DNA from 4 places in the Martelella sp. AMO21009 genome. Region 1 is predicted to be linked to each of the others. Evidence: predicted binding sites of a transcription regulator. Region 1 holds the regulator's gene; each other region holds the start of a gene.
What was found. The regulator PhoB, encoded in region 1, activates phosphate uptake and scavenging genes when phosphate is short. The targets are predictions, from matches to a motif close to TGTCATNNANCTGTCAT.
Positions count from the first base shown of each region.

Region 2: V6766_RS05195 (NAD-glutamate dehydrogenase) is a predicted target of PhoB. The motif match lies at 1,834-1,850, and genes of this name have one in related genera.
Region 3: V6766_RS10695 (DUF1045 domain-containing protein) is a predicted target of PhoB. The motif match lies at 2,049-2,065, and genes of this name have one in related genera.
Region 4: V6766_RS10905 (DUF1045 domain-containing protein) is a predicted target of PhoB. The motif match lies at 1,717-1,733, and genes of this name have one in related genera.

Region 1 covers NZ_JBAKFR010000002.1:227,869-231,271, reverse strand. The annotation lists gene pstB (phosphate ABC transporter ATP-binding protein PstB) at 1-690, shown strand, start outside; gene phoU (phosphate signaling complex protein PhoU) at 703-1,422, shown strand; gene phoB (phosphate regulon transcriptional regulator PhoB) at 1,445-2,128, shown strand; gene V6766_RS03310 (flavin-containing monooxygenase) at 2,232-3,403, opposite strand, start outside.
Region 2 covers NZ_JBAKFR010000003.1:206,967-210,369, reverse strand. The annotation lists gene V6766_RS05210 (metallopeptidase family protein) at 1-149, shown strand, start outside; gene V6766_RS05205 (carbonic anhydrase) at 168-809, opposite strand; gene pdxY (pyridoxal kinase PdxY) at 846-1,727, opposite strand; gene V6766_RS05195 (NAD-glutamate dehydrogenase) at 1,940-3,403, shown strand, end outside.
Region 3 covers NZ_JBAKFR010000007.1:91,440-94,842, forward strand. The annotation lists gene uraD (2-oxo-4-hydroxy-4-carboxy-5-ureidoimidazoline decarboxylase) at 1-223, opposite strand, end outside; gene puuE (allantoinase PuuE) at 220-1,155, opposite strand; gene V6766_RS10695 (DUF1045 domain-containing protein) at 1,282-1,998, opposite strand; gene adhP (alcohol dehydrogenase AdhP) at 2,447-3,403, shown strand, end outside.
Region 4 covers NZ_JBAKFR010000007.1:134,681-138,083, reverse strand. The annotation lists gene V6766_RS10910 (alpha-D-ribose 1-methylphosphonate 5-triphosphate diphosphatase) at 1-945, opposite strand, end outside; gene V6766_RS10905 (DUF1045 domain-containing protein) at 942-1,697, opposite strand; gene V6766_RS10900 (N-acetyltransferase family protein) at 1,829-2,362, opposite strand; gene V6766_RS10895 (Bax inhibitor-1/YccA family protein) at 2,484-3,239, opposite strand.

The DNA.
Region 1 (3,403 bases):
AATCTCAATATCCGCCGCAATGCCGTCACCGCGCTGATCGGCCCGTCGGGCTGCGGCAAGTCGACCTTTCTGCGCACGCTCAACCGCATGAACGACACGATCGAGAATTGCCGGGTCACCGGCACGATCACGCTCGACGGCGAGGACATCTACACCTCCGGCATCGACGTGGTGGAACTGCGCGCCCGCGTCGGCATGGTGTTCCAGAACCCCAACCCGTTTCCGAAATCGATCTACGAGAATGTCGCCTATGGCCCGCGCATCCATGGTCTGGCCCGCCACCGTTCGGATTTCGACCGGATCGTCGAGACCAGCCTGCAGAAGGCCGGCCTGTTCAACGAGGTCAAGGACCGCCTGCACGAGCCCGGCACCAGCCTTTCCGGCGGCCAGCAGCAGCGGCTCTGCATCGCCCGCGCCATTGCTGTCAGCCCCGAAGTGATCCTGATGGACGAACCGTGCTCGGCGCTCGACCCGATCGCGACCGCGCGCGTGGAAGAGCTGATCAGCGAGCTGAAGCAGAACTACACCATCGTGATGGTGACCCATTCGATGCAGCAGGCCGCCCGCGTTTCCGAACGCACGGCGATGTTCCACCTCGGCTACATGGTCGAGGAGGACGACACCGACACGATTTTCACCAATCCCGCGGACCAGCGGACCCAGGACTACATCATGGGCCGGTTCGGTTAAGGAGACGCACAGATGGCACACTCGCATATCATATCGGCCTTCGACGAGGAGCTGAAATATCTCCAGCGCCGGATCTCCGAAATGGGCGGCATGGCGGAAGAGATGGTCTCGCAATCCGTCGTGGCGCTGGTCAACACCGATACCGAGCTCGCCGAAAAGGTGATCGCCGAGGATCTGGCGCTGGACGATGCCGAGCGCGAGGTCGGCGAAAAGGCGATCGTCACCATCGCGCGGCGCCAGCCGGTGGCGGCGGACCTGCGCGAAATCATGGGCGCGATCCGGATCGCCGCCGATCTCGAGCGCGTCGGCGACATGGCCAAGAACACCGCCAAGCGGGTGATTTCGGTGCAGGGCACCGGCGTGCCGCGCAAGCTCGCTCACGGCATCGAGCACCTGTCGGAACTGGCGCTGCTCCAGCTCAAGGAAGTGCTCGACGCCTACACCTCGCGCCAGGCCGACAAGGCCAACTCGATCCGCGAGCGCGACGAGGAGATCGACGCGATCTACACCTCGCTGTTCCGCGAGCTTCTGACCTACATGATGGAAGATCCGCGCAACATCACCACCTGCACGCATCTTCTGTTCTGCGCCAAGAACATCGAGCGCATCGGCGACCACGCCACCAATATTGCTGAAATGATCTACTACATCGCCACCGGCTCGCAGCCGCAGGGAGAACGCCCGAAGGACGACATGTCGCCCTCGGTCGGCTCCGGCGAAAGCAAGTCCTGAAACCATTTGACAGAGGCACGAGATGGTTCCGAAGATTGCAGTTGTCGAAGATGAAGAAGCGCTGAGCGTTCTGCTGCGCTACAACCTTGAATCGGAAGGCTATGAAGTCGAGACGATCGCCCGCGGCGACGAGGCCGAACTGAGGCTCCAGGAACGGGTGCCGGACCTTCTTCTGCTCGACTGGATGCTGCCCGGCGTCTCCGGCATCGAGCTCTGCCGCCGGCTCAGGATGCGGCCGGAAACCGAGCGCCTGCCGATCATCATGCTGACGGCGCGCGGCGAGGAAAGCGAGAAGGTTCGCGGCCTTGCGATCGGCGCCGACGACTATGTCGTCAAGCCGTTCTCGACGCCGGAACTGATGGCGCGCGTCAAGGCGATCCTGCGCCGGGCCCGGCCGGAAGTGCTCTCCAGCGTCTTGAAATGCGGCGATATCGAGCTTGACCGCGAGACCCACCGCGTCCATCGCAAGGCCAAGGAAGTTCGCCTCGGGCCGACCGAGTTCCGGCTGCTCGAATTCCTGATGACCTCGCCCGGCCGGGTGTTCTCGCGCTCCCAGCTTCTCGATGGCGTCTGGGGCCACGACATCTATGTCGACGAACGCACCGTCGACGTCCATGTCGGCCGGCTGCGCAAGGCGCTCAACTTCTCGCAGATGCCCGACGTGATCCGCACCGTGCGCGGGGCCGGCTATTCGATGGAAGTGTGAGGGGCCGCATGGCCCCTGCTACTTCGCCCTTTGAGATGAGATCGTACGCCGGAACATCCATTGAATCGAAGTCCGGTCAATCCCGTGCCTTCGACGTTCGGGATCAGCGGACTTCGAAACCGCGGTAATTGTCGTCGCGGATGGCGTTCATTTCGGTCATGTAATTGCCCATGCCGCCCATATACCACATCGAGGTGCGGGGCTTGCCGGGAATGTTGGCGCCGTTGATCCAGCTATCGGTAACCTCGAACAGCGTGCCGGCCATGCCTTCCTGGCACACCCGCACCCAGTCGTCCTGGGCCTTTTTGCTGGTCTCGATGATGCCGTTGCCCTGTTCGGCCTTTTCGATCAGGGTGCACAGGAAGTCGACCTGCCATTCATGCACCAGCGGCTGGCTGGTGAAGGGGCTGAACGGGCCGAACACCATCAGAAGGTTCGGAAAACCGGCGATCGACATGCCGGCATAGGCGCGCGGGCCTTCCTTCCAGGCGTCCTTCAGGCGCACGCCGTCGCGGCCGATCGTGTCGATCTTCAGATAGTTGCCGGTCATCGCGTCGAAGCCGGTCGCCATGATCACCACGTCGAGTTCCAGCTCCCTGCCGCCGACGATCAGCCCGTTTTCGGCGTAGCGCTCGATCGGCTCGGCCTTGACGTCGTGGAGGGTGACATTGTCGCGATTATAGGTCTCGTAGTAATTGTCGGCGGCCAGCGGACGCTTGGCGTAATAGTCGCGCGGGGTCAGCTTGCGGGCGGTCTCCGGATCCTTGACGATGGCGTCGATCTTCGACTTGATGAAATCGGTCGCCGTCTTGTTGGCTTCGGCGGTCACCGGAATATCGGAGAAGGTTTCGAGCAGGAAGCTGAAGCCGTTGCCCTTCTGCCACGCCTTCTCATAGACCCGGCGGCGCTCTTCCTCATCCACCTCGAGCGCGGACACGGTGCTTTCGTCGAAGCCGAAAACCGCAGCCGTGCTCAGCGCCCAGTCGCGGAAGCCATGCGGATCGGCCTTGATCTTCTCGCGCGTTTCGGCCGGGAAGGGGCCGATGCCGAGCGGCACCACCCATTGCGCGGTCCGCTGCAGCACATGCAGATGGCCGACCTTGTCGGCGAGCGCGGTGATGATCTGGATGCCGGTCGAGCCGGTGCCGACCACGCCCACGCGCTTGCCTTCCAGATCGGGCGCGGTGTCCGGCCATTTCGAGGCGAGCAGGACCTCGCCTTTGAACTTGTCCTGGTCGGGAAATTGCGGGGCATAGGAGGAGGAGAGAAGCCCCA
Region 2 (3,403 bases), on a different contig from region 1:
ATTACTGGGCAGAAAACGAGGAAACGCTCGGCGATATCGTGAGCCATGTGCTGATCCACGAGATCGGCCATCATTTCGGCCTGTCGGATGACGATATGGAGCGGATCGAGGCAAGCGTCGATGACGACGCGGACGACGCCCGGCGCTGAGCGCCGGACGCTGTCTCATCAATCCGGGCGGATGAAATCGCCGGTCTTGTTGTCCATCACCCACAATTCGCCCGATGAAATGTCGAACCAGGCGCCGTAGAGCTTCAGCTTGCCCTGTTTCTCGGCCTCCTTCACATTCGGGAAGGAGCGCAGATTGGCGAGCGAGTTGCGGATCGAAATCCGCTCCAGCGCGGTCTGGCGCTCGCCTTCCGTCATGATCGAGTTGGAATTGATCTGGGCGGCTGCGGGCTTCAGCAGATTGGTCCACTTGCCGATGAAATCGCCCGGCGACAGCGGATCGGCGTTCGGCGAAAGCGCTGCATGAATGCCGCCGCAGCGGCCGTGGCCGAGCACCACGATATTCTTGACCTTCAGCCCCTCGACCGCGAATTCAAGGGCGGCGGACGTGCCGTGATACTGGCCGTCCGGCTCATAGGGCGGCACCATATTGGCGACATTGCGCACCACGAAAAGCTCGCCCGGGCTGGCATCGAAGATCATTTCGGGGGCCGCGCGGGAATCGCAACAGGCGATGAACAGGGTCTGCGGCTTCTGCCCTTCCTCGGCGAGCTGGCGATAGCGGGCGCGCTCCTCGACATAGCGTCCGGACATGAAGTTCTTGTAGCCGTCGAGAAGGGGTTTCGGGAAAGAGTCCGTCATTCTGCCGTCCTTATTTTTGGGCGCTGTGCCAGCGCGTCAGTTTCTTTTACGTCGCCGGGCGGGATGCATCAATTGACGAAGGCCAACTTTTGCAAAAGGCGCCCTCAGGCTTTGCGCGTCCTTTTCCGGCATCAACTCGTCCGCGCCTTCGCGCACCGCGCGGGTCAGGGTCTCGAATACGGAGGCGGTGGATTTTTCAAGCGCCTCTGCCGGCGGCTTTCCGGCAAGCCTTGCGGCCAGAAACAGCGCGGAAAACAGGTCGCCGAGCCCGTTCGGCGGGTTGTCGACGCGCTGATGCTCGGCAAGTAGCGCCTGCCTGCGATCGACGAACAGCGCCGCGACGCCCTGCTTCAGCATGGAATGCGCCGAGGTGACCACGACTTCCGCCGGCCCGAGTGCAAGTGCTGCATCGATTGCGGCCGTATTGTCTTCAAGCGTGCGCCCTGAAAGCCAGGCGAGTTCGAATCGGTTGGGCGTCGCGATATCGGCGAGCGGCAGAAGCCGGTCGCGGATTGCGCGGGCGGTGTCTTCGCCGACATAAAGCCCGCCCTCATCGCCGATCACGGGATCGCAGAGATAGATCAGGTCGGGATTTTCGGCGCGCAGGTTTTCCACCAGTTGCGCGATTGCATCGGCCTGCGCCGCGCTGGCGAGATAGCCGCTGATGACGGCGCGAACCTCTCCGCGCCAGCGGCTTGCGCCGAGTTCTCCGAGTGCCGTCGCGAAAGCCTCGCCTTCAAATTGCAGCCTTGTCGCCCGCCCGTGTCCCGGGTGCCAGGGCAGCACGACGGTGGGCACGGACCATGTATTGTAACCAAGAGTTTCCAGTGCAAACACGATGGCGCGGTTGCCAATCTTACCGCGCATGACGTAGCTTGAAATCGCGATAACGGCGCCGTCGGGCATGTCGAATGTCATAGTGGGCCCCGTTGATGCCTGGGCTGAATGCAACCGGAACGATAAGGCGGCGAAATTGTTTTGTCATTCGCCTCAATTACGCTCTAAATCGCCTATTGGAGCAGGCTGTCAAGCGGCTGTCATGGCCGCGGCGTTAAACGGTATACCAATGGTGCGGAAAATCGCCCAAAATAGCGGCTCGATCCGCTGACATAAAATAAGCTGGAGGAAACATGGACACCAAAGCCGACCAGAAGCGCAAGTCCCTGATGCAGCAGGCCGAGCGCCTCGCCAGGGAGGCCAACAAGGCTTACATCAACCCGGCTTTCATGTTCGACCATGCCAGTCCCGAGGATCTGGAGCGCTACACGCCCGAAGCGATTGCGGCCGCCGCCTACCACGCGGCCGACGAGATCGCGGCCTATGACGGCGGCGACGCGCGGGTCACGATCGGCGCTGTCGAAGGCATCGCGCCGGAGGGCATCGCAACCGACGTGATCACCGTCACCGACCGCAACATGCCGTTCATCTATGATTCGGTTATGGCGGAGATCGCGGAATTCACCAATGATTTCATGCTGGCCGTCCACCCGATTCTGGTCGTCACCCCTGGACAGGCGCCGGTGGCGTTTTCATCCGATGTCGAGCATGCCGAAGACGACCGCATCAGCCATGTCCAGGTCCATGTCCGCCAGCTCGCGCCGGAAACGCGCGCGCGGCTGAAGGCGCAGCTCGAATATATCCTGAACCATGTTCGTCTGGCAGTCGCCGGCTGGCCGGAAATGCTCGCCAAGCTCGAAACCGCGATGAACGAAATCAAAACCCGCGCCCCGGCTGCCGTCGCGGATGCGCGGGAGGAGGCGCTTGCCTTTCTCGCCTGGCTGCGCGATGGCAACTTCACCTTCCTCGGCATGCGCGAGCTTGTCTATCTCAAGGATGCGGACGGCGCGCGGGTCGAGCATGTGCCGGACGCGGCGATCGGCATCCTCTCCGATCCGGAAATGCGGGTGCTGCGGCGCGGCCCCAATCCCGTGGTCTCGACGCCGGAAATCATCGGCTTTCTGGAAAGCCCGAAACTGCTTCTGGTGACCAAGGCCAACACCACCTCCACGGTCCATCGCCGCGCCTATATGGATTATATCGGCGTCAAGCGTTTCGGTGAAAATGGCGAGGTGGTCGGCGAGCTCAGGATCGTCGGCCTGTTCACCTTCACCGCCTATACCCAGTCGGCGGTGCGCATACCGCTCTTGCGCGCCAAGATCGCGGATGTCACGCGCCGCTTCGGGTACGAGCCGAAGAGCCATGCGGGCCGGATGCTGCAGAACATTCTGGAATCCTATCCGCGCGACGAACTGTTCCAGGCTCCGGTGCCGCTGCTTGCCGATTTTTGCGAGCAGATCATGGCGATCGCCGACCGGCCGCGCATCCGGGTGCTGAGCCGGATCGACAATTTCGACCGCTTCGTATCCGTGCTCGTCTATGTGCCGCGTAACCTTTACGATTCCCGCCTGCGCGAGAAGATCGGCGACTATCTCGCCAGCGTCTACAAGGGCCGGGTGTCCGCCTATTATCCGTCGTTTCCCGAGGGGCGTTCGGCGCGGGTGCATTTCATCATCGGCCGTCGCAGCCTGGACAAGACGCCGGACGTGCCGCAGGCCGAACTCGAGGCCGAGGTCACAAGACTTGCCGCCGACTGG
Region 3 (3,403 bases), on a different contig from region 1:
CGCCGGCAATCGCAAGCTTGCCCGCAAGGTCCGGGTGGGCGCGGAGCACGCCGAGCCGTTCATCCTCGGGCGCCTCCCGGAACACCGTTGCAAGCGCTTCGGCAACGCCCGTTGCTGTCAGCGGCTCGCGGATCAGGCCCCGGTCATAGGCCCGCTCGGCGATGAACGGGGAGTGCTCGTAGACCCCGCCGAAACGGCTGACGAATTCTTCGCGGGCAATCATTGCGCATTCTCCTGCGGCAGGTGGTTTTCATACCAGTGGCGCGCGATTTCGATCCGCTTCGCCAGCCAGACCTTGTCGTGGTTCTGGACGTAATCGAGAAAACGCTTCAGCCCCGCCATCCGCCCCGGCTTGCCGACGAGCCGGCAGTGCAGCCCGATCGACATCATCTTCGGCGCGCCCTCGCGGCCCTCGTCATAGAGCGTGTCGAAGGCATCCTTGAGATAGGTGAAGAACTGCTCGCCGGAATTGAACCCCTGAGGCGTAGCGAAGCGCATGTCGTTATTGTCGAGCGTATAGGGGATGCGCAGGAACGGCTTGCCGTCCTTGGTGCGCACCCAGTAGGGCAAGTCGTCGGCATAGGTATCAGAGGAATAGAGGAAGCCGCCCTCCTCCATCACGAGGTCGAGCGTATTGATCGAGGGCTTGCCCTGATAGAGGCCATAGGGTCGCTCGCCGGTGATTTCGGTGTGCAGCCGCACCGCCTCGCGAATATGGGCGCGCTCGGTGTCAATGTCGAAATCCTTGTATTCGAGCCATCTGAGACCGTGGCTGGCGATTTCCCAGTTCGCCTCCTTCATGGCGGCGACGGCTTCCGGGTTTCGCGCCATCGCCTGGGTCACGCCATAGACGGTGACCGGGATTTCCATGCGCGTGAACAGCCGCCACAGCCGCCAGAAACCGGCGCGCGAGCCATATTCGTAGAGCGATTCCATGTTCATGTTGCGCTGGCCGGGCCAGGCCTCGGCGCCGACGATTTCCGACAGCAGGCATTCCGACGCCGGGTCGCCATCGAGAATGCAGCTCTCGCCGCCCTCCTCGTAATTGATCACGAACTGCACGGCGATATTGGCGTCATCCGGCCATTTCGGGTCCGGCGGATTGCGGCCATAACCCACAAGATCACGCGGATATGCCTTCGTTTCAGCGTCCATCATGCCCTCAATTCCATTCCTTGCCGACGGTAGACGACCGTCGCCATCGCCGGAAGAGATAAGGCGAAAAGGCCGGCAGGAATCAAGGGGAAAAGCCAGATCGGGCGGAAAGCCGCCGCGCAGCCTTTATGCCGACTGCCGCGCCCTGACGGCACCCATCGGATGCAGCGAATGGACGCAGAACGGCGCGCCGGGCTCCTCCTCGATGAACAGCGCGATATGATCGACCTCGACCGGCTCCAGCAGGATCGGCCCGAAAAACGCCGCCACCGAGCGTTCCATCCGCGCCATTTCGCTTGGGGAAAGAGGACCGGTCAGCGGCATGTGAAAGGAGAAGGCGGCAAGCACATCCGGTTCGCCCCAGCGGTGCAGGTTGTCAAACTGAACCGGCGTCAGCCCGCCCGACGCCCGCCGCTCGATCTCGGCCTCGGAAAGCGGCGCGCGGAAGGCGTCGAACTCGGTGACGATACTGGCTGCCAGCGTATCGAGCGCGGGCGTTGCCGTCATCGGCGCGAGCGCCAGAATATCGCGGCGATGCACGACCGTGAACGGCGGCAGGGTGAAGGGCTGAAAACGCATGGCAAAGCGCATCATCGCCTTCAGCAGCATGGATTCGTTCATGCCTTCGGCCAGATGGAACGGCGATTTCAGCATGCCCTGAAACCCGTAGCGGCGCGGCAACGCGGTGTGATAGGCGATTTCGGCAAGCGGCAGGCCGGAAATCATCGGCGGCTCGACCACCTCGCCGGAAAACGCGCTCCGCCCGATCCAGTTCGCGCCCACGATGGCGAGCCCGTCATGCGGCGATGGCGTAAAGCAGATGGCATAGCGTTCGGCAGGCATCGCGGATCACATGAGGAAACGGTTTCTCGCCTCTGAGATAGCCGATTCCAATGACACTGATACGACGGGCTTACCGTTTGCGGCGCGGCCAGGTGCGGCAATCTACACCATGGACAATCCGGCAGCACGTTCTATTCTTTTTAAGCGCAATGCCTGTGCATGACATCAAGGTGTCGGCCATCCCGGACCGCGCGAACGATCTGCGGTGCAAGATTGCCGGCATCGGTTGAAATGACAGGCGCATGCCAACCGGGAAAGGAAGCGTCGTGCACTTCGGTTGCAAATATTCCCGATCAGAGAACAGTCGCCTCCGCAGCGCCCTGAAGCAGGCTCTAGCAGGCGTTGGCCGATGTCCCGAAAACGATCGGTCGCCCCCGAAGACCGCCTTCCCCGGCCAAATCCCTTTGCGGAAGCTCCATTCCGCATTTTCTCAAGACAGGATGTTCCGATGGATAAGACCATGAAAGCCGCCGTTGTCCGGCAACTCGGCAAACCTTTGGTAATGGAGGAGGTCGCGGTCCCCTCGGTCGGACCGGGCCAGATTCTCGTCAAGATGGCCGCAAGCGGCGTCTGCCATACAGACCTGCACGCGGCGGAAGGCGATTGGCCGATCAAGCCCGAGCCGCCCTTCATTCCGGGCCATGAGGGCGTGGGACATGTTGTGGCCGTGGGCGCCGGCGTCAGCCATGTCAAGGAAGGCGACCGCGTCGGGGTTCCGTGGCTCTACACCGCCTGCGGCTGCTGCAAGCATTGCCTCGGCGGATGGGAGACGCTGTGCGAATCGCAGCAGAACACCGGCTATTCGGTCAATGGCAGTTTCGCCGAATATGTTCTGGCCGACCCGAACTATGTCGGACACCTGCCTGACAATGTCAGCTTCACCGAAATTGCGCCGATCCTGTGCGCAGGCGTCACCGTCTACAAGGGCCTCAAGGTGACGGACACGAAGCCCGGCGACTGGGTCGTGATCTCGGGCATTGGCGGGCTCGGCCATCTGGCCGTGCAATATGCAAAGGCAATGGGCCAGAACGTGCTTGCCGTGGATATCGACGACGCGAAACTCGATCTGGCGAAGCGTCTCGGCGCAAGTCTGGCGGTCAATGCGCGCAACACCGATCCGGTGGCCTTCGTGAAAAAGGAAATCGGCGGCGCGGAAGGGGTTCTGGTCACCGCCGTTTCGCCCAAGGCTTTCGAACAGGCGCAGGGCATGGTCCAGCGCGGCGGTACCGTATCGCTCAATGGCCTGCCGCCCGGCGACTTTCCGCTGCCGATCTTCGATACCGTGCTGAACGGCATCACGGTGCGCGGATCGATCGTCGGAACCCGGCTTGACCTGCAGGAGGCGCTGGATTTCGCTGGCGCGGGGAAGGTCAAGGCGACGATCAAGACCGACAAGCTCGAAAAC
Region 4 (3,403 bases), on a different contig from region 1:
AATGAAAGGGGCATAGAGCAGGCTGAAGGGCACGTAATCCGATGACAGAATGTCCAGCACGCCGCGCTCGGCCAGATCGCGCGCGGCGATATTGCCGGAATGCGATTTGCCGCGCACCACGTTGGGCGCGCCCATCAGCACCGACATTCCAGCCTTGTGCGAGGCGTTGGCGGCCTCGAGGCTTGTCGGAAACTCGGCAACCGCAACGCCGTGGCCGATTGCCTCTTCGACATGGGCCACGGTGGCGTCGTCATGGCTGGCAATGGCGATGCCGCGGGCGGCACAGTGATCGGAAATCATCTGCCTGTGGCGGTCGGAATGTTTTTCGGATTCCGCCTGCCGACGGGCAATGAAGGCGGCGAAAGCCGCGTCGGAAAGCCCACGCTTCGGCTTGTAAAAGAGCTCGTACTGATCGAGATCTGAAAACTGCCGCTGGCCCGGCGCGTGGTCCATCAGCGAGGTCAGCCTGACATGCGGATCGTTCTCGAAGCCGGCGAAATGCTCCATCACATTGGCGGCTGAGACCTCGCAGCGCAGATGCAGGAAGTGCTGGGCCTTCAGCCGGTTCTCCCGCTCGGCCTGCTGGATCGCGTCGGCCATGTCGCGCATCTCGCCGAGATCGAAGCCGTCGGTATCGTCGGAGCCCATGCGCAGGCAGTCGAAAACGGTGGTGATGCCGGACGCTATGATCTGGCTGTCATGGGCCTGGACGGCGGCGATCTTGTCCCAGCGCACGCCGGGACGCGGCGCATAATGGCCTTCGAGATGATCGGTGTGAAGCTCGATCAGACCGGGGACCAGGTAGTCGCCCTCCATGTCCTCGCCATGGCGGGTCGGGTGTCCCGAGATGTCAACGATTTCACCGTCGCGCGCCAGGAGCGCGCCGTGTACGATTTCGTCCTCAAGCACGATCCGCGCATTGGTGAAAACGGCTTCGGCGCTCATTCCTCGCTTTCTCCGGCCCCGGTCTCACTTGTCCCTGTGTCTTCCGCCCCGAAAAGCGTGGTCTGGCCGCCCGTCAGCGGTTGCCAGCGGCGGATGACGAAGGGCGCGCCGCGCCGCTCCTCCATGAACAGGCCGATGCCGGAAATTTCAAGCGGCTTGCCGACAAAGGGGGCGAAATAGTCTTCGATGGCGGTCTCGATCACGTGCATGTCGGTTCCGGTCACCGGTCCGGTCAGCGTCATGTGGAAGCGGAAGTCGTCGAAGACATAAGGGTAACCCCAGCGCTCCAGATTGTCGCGCTCCGTCTCGCTCAATTCCTCCGGCTTGCGCCGCGCGATCTCCTCGTTGGCGAGCGGCGCGCGCATCGGCTCGAAATAGCGCACCACATCGGCGGCGAAATCCTGGAGCGTATCGCTCTCTTGCGCCGGGACGAGGGCGTGAAACCTGCCGAGCTTGCCGAGTTTCAGTTCGGGTATGTCGAACGGGCTGTGCTTGCGGCAGAACACGTCAAAGGCGGCCTCCAGCGCTGCCGGCGTGGCGTTGTCGGCAAGCCGGAACGGCGCCTTCAGCGTGGCGTGGAAGCCGTAGCGGGCGGCCGCCGCCGTCACGGCGCTCATCCGGCCGGCGGCGAGCGCGATACTGTCTGGAAACGGCCGTTCCTCGCCGGCAAAGGCGTCGTAGCCGAGCCAGCGGCTGGCGGCAATCGTCAGGGGATGGTCGATGGCGGGAGTGAAATAGATGGCGTAGCGCAAATCGTTTTCCTTGCCCGAAATGAAGGGAGGATGAGGAAAGTGCAGGGATTCGTCCCTCTTTGCAAGGCGTCCCGTCTTCTTCAATGCGCGGCCCGAGCCGTTGGTTCCGCGCGCGGTGATGTCGCAGGCGCTCAAAGCGACAAGGGCAGCGGATCGCTCCGGTTGCCCTCGCCGAGCGGGCGCTGCATGAACACGGTGTCCAGCCATCTCCCGTGCTTGAAGCCGGTGCCCGTCAGCCGGCCGGCCTCGGTGAAGCCGAGCGCGGTATGAAGCGCGATCGAGGCCGGGCTGGCGCCGCCGATGACGGCGACCATCTGGCGGAAGCCGCGTTGTTCGCATTCCTCGATCAGCCGCGAGAGCAGGCTTTTGCCGACGCCCTTGCCGCGCGCTTGCGGAGAGAGATAGACCGAGTTTTCGACCAGCCAGCGATAGGCAGGCCGCGTGCGGAAGGCGCTGGCATAGGCATAGCCGATGACGCGGTCGCCCTCGACGGCGGCGAGATAGGGGTAATGGGCGGCGGTGATTGCAGACATCCGCGCTTCCATTTCGTCCCGGCCCGGCGGCTCCAGCTCATAGCTCGCGACGCCGTTCAGCACGCATTCGGCATAGATCTCGGTGATCGCGGTAAGGTCGGCGGGCGAGGCGGGGCGGAGAGTTATGGTCATGATTTCTGTCGCGGCGGTTGAAAGCTTCGGAGAACGATAGACCGCTTTCGGGGCCGGGAAAAGCGGGTATGAAAAAGGCGGCCCGGAGGCCGCCTCGATCAGTATTCCATCATCAACCGACTTAGTTCCGGTTGCCGAGCAGGCGCAGCAGGAACAGGAACATGTTGATGAAGTCGAGGTAGAGCGTCAGAGCGCCCATCACCGCCTTGCGGCCAGCCACTTCATGGCCGTCGCCTTCATAATACATTTCCTTGATCTTCTGCGTGTCCCACGCGGTCAGGCCGGCGAAGATCAGCACGCCGAGAACCGAGATCGCGAAGCCGAGCGCGCTCGACTGCAGGAAGATGTTGACGATCATGGCGATGATCACGCCGAACAGGCCGATCACCATGAACGAGCCCATCGCCGACAGGTCGCGCTTGGTGGTGTAGCCGTAAAGCGACAGCGCGCCGAACGAGGCCGCAGTGATGAAGAAGGTCTGGACGATGCTCTGGCCGGTATAAACCAGGAAGATCGTCGACAGCGAAATGCCGGTCAGCGCGGCATAGACCCAGAACGCCGTCTGGGCGGCGGCGACGCTCATCTTGTTGATGCGGAACGCCAGAAAGAAGAAGGCGATCAGCGGAGCGAACATGACGAGCCACTTCAGCGGCGAGGCGTACATGACCTGACCGAACTGGGTAAGCTGAACCTGGCCGCTGGCATCGCCCGATACCGAAGCCGTGAAGATTCCGAAAGCCGCGATACCGGTGATCACGAGGCCAAGAGCCATGAGATTGTAGACGCGCAGCATGTAGGCGCGCAGTCCCTGATCGATTTCAGCACTCGCCTGGGCTCCCGCCTGAGCGTGGTTCTGATAGTTGCGAAGATCAGCCATTGAGTTCCTCTAAAAAAGCCCCTCGTTGTTCACGGTGTCGGGCATCGCCGCAAGGCGACAGCCCAGGCGCCGCTGGGGGGCTCCAGCAAGCCTGGCGATAATATGAGGGGAATGGCAACGCGATACAAGGCATATCCGTTTGGAATCCGTCGGCAAATCCTCAA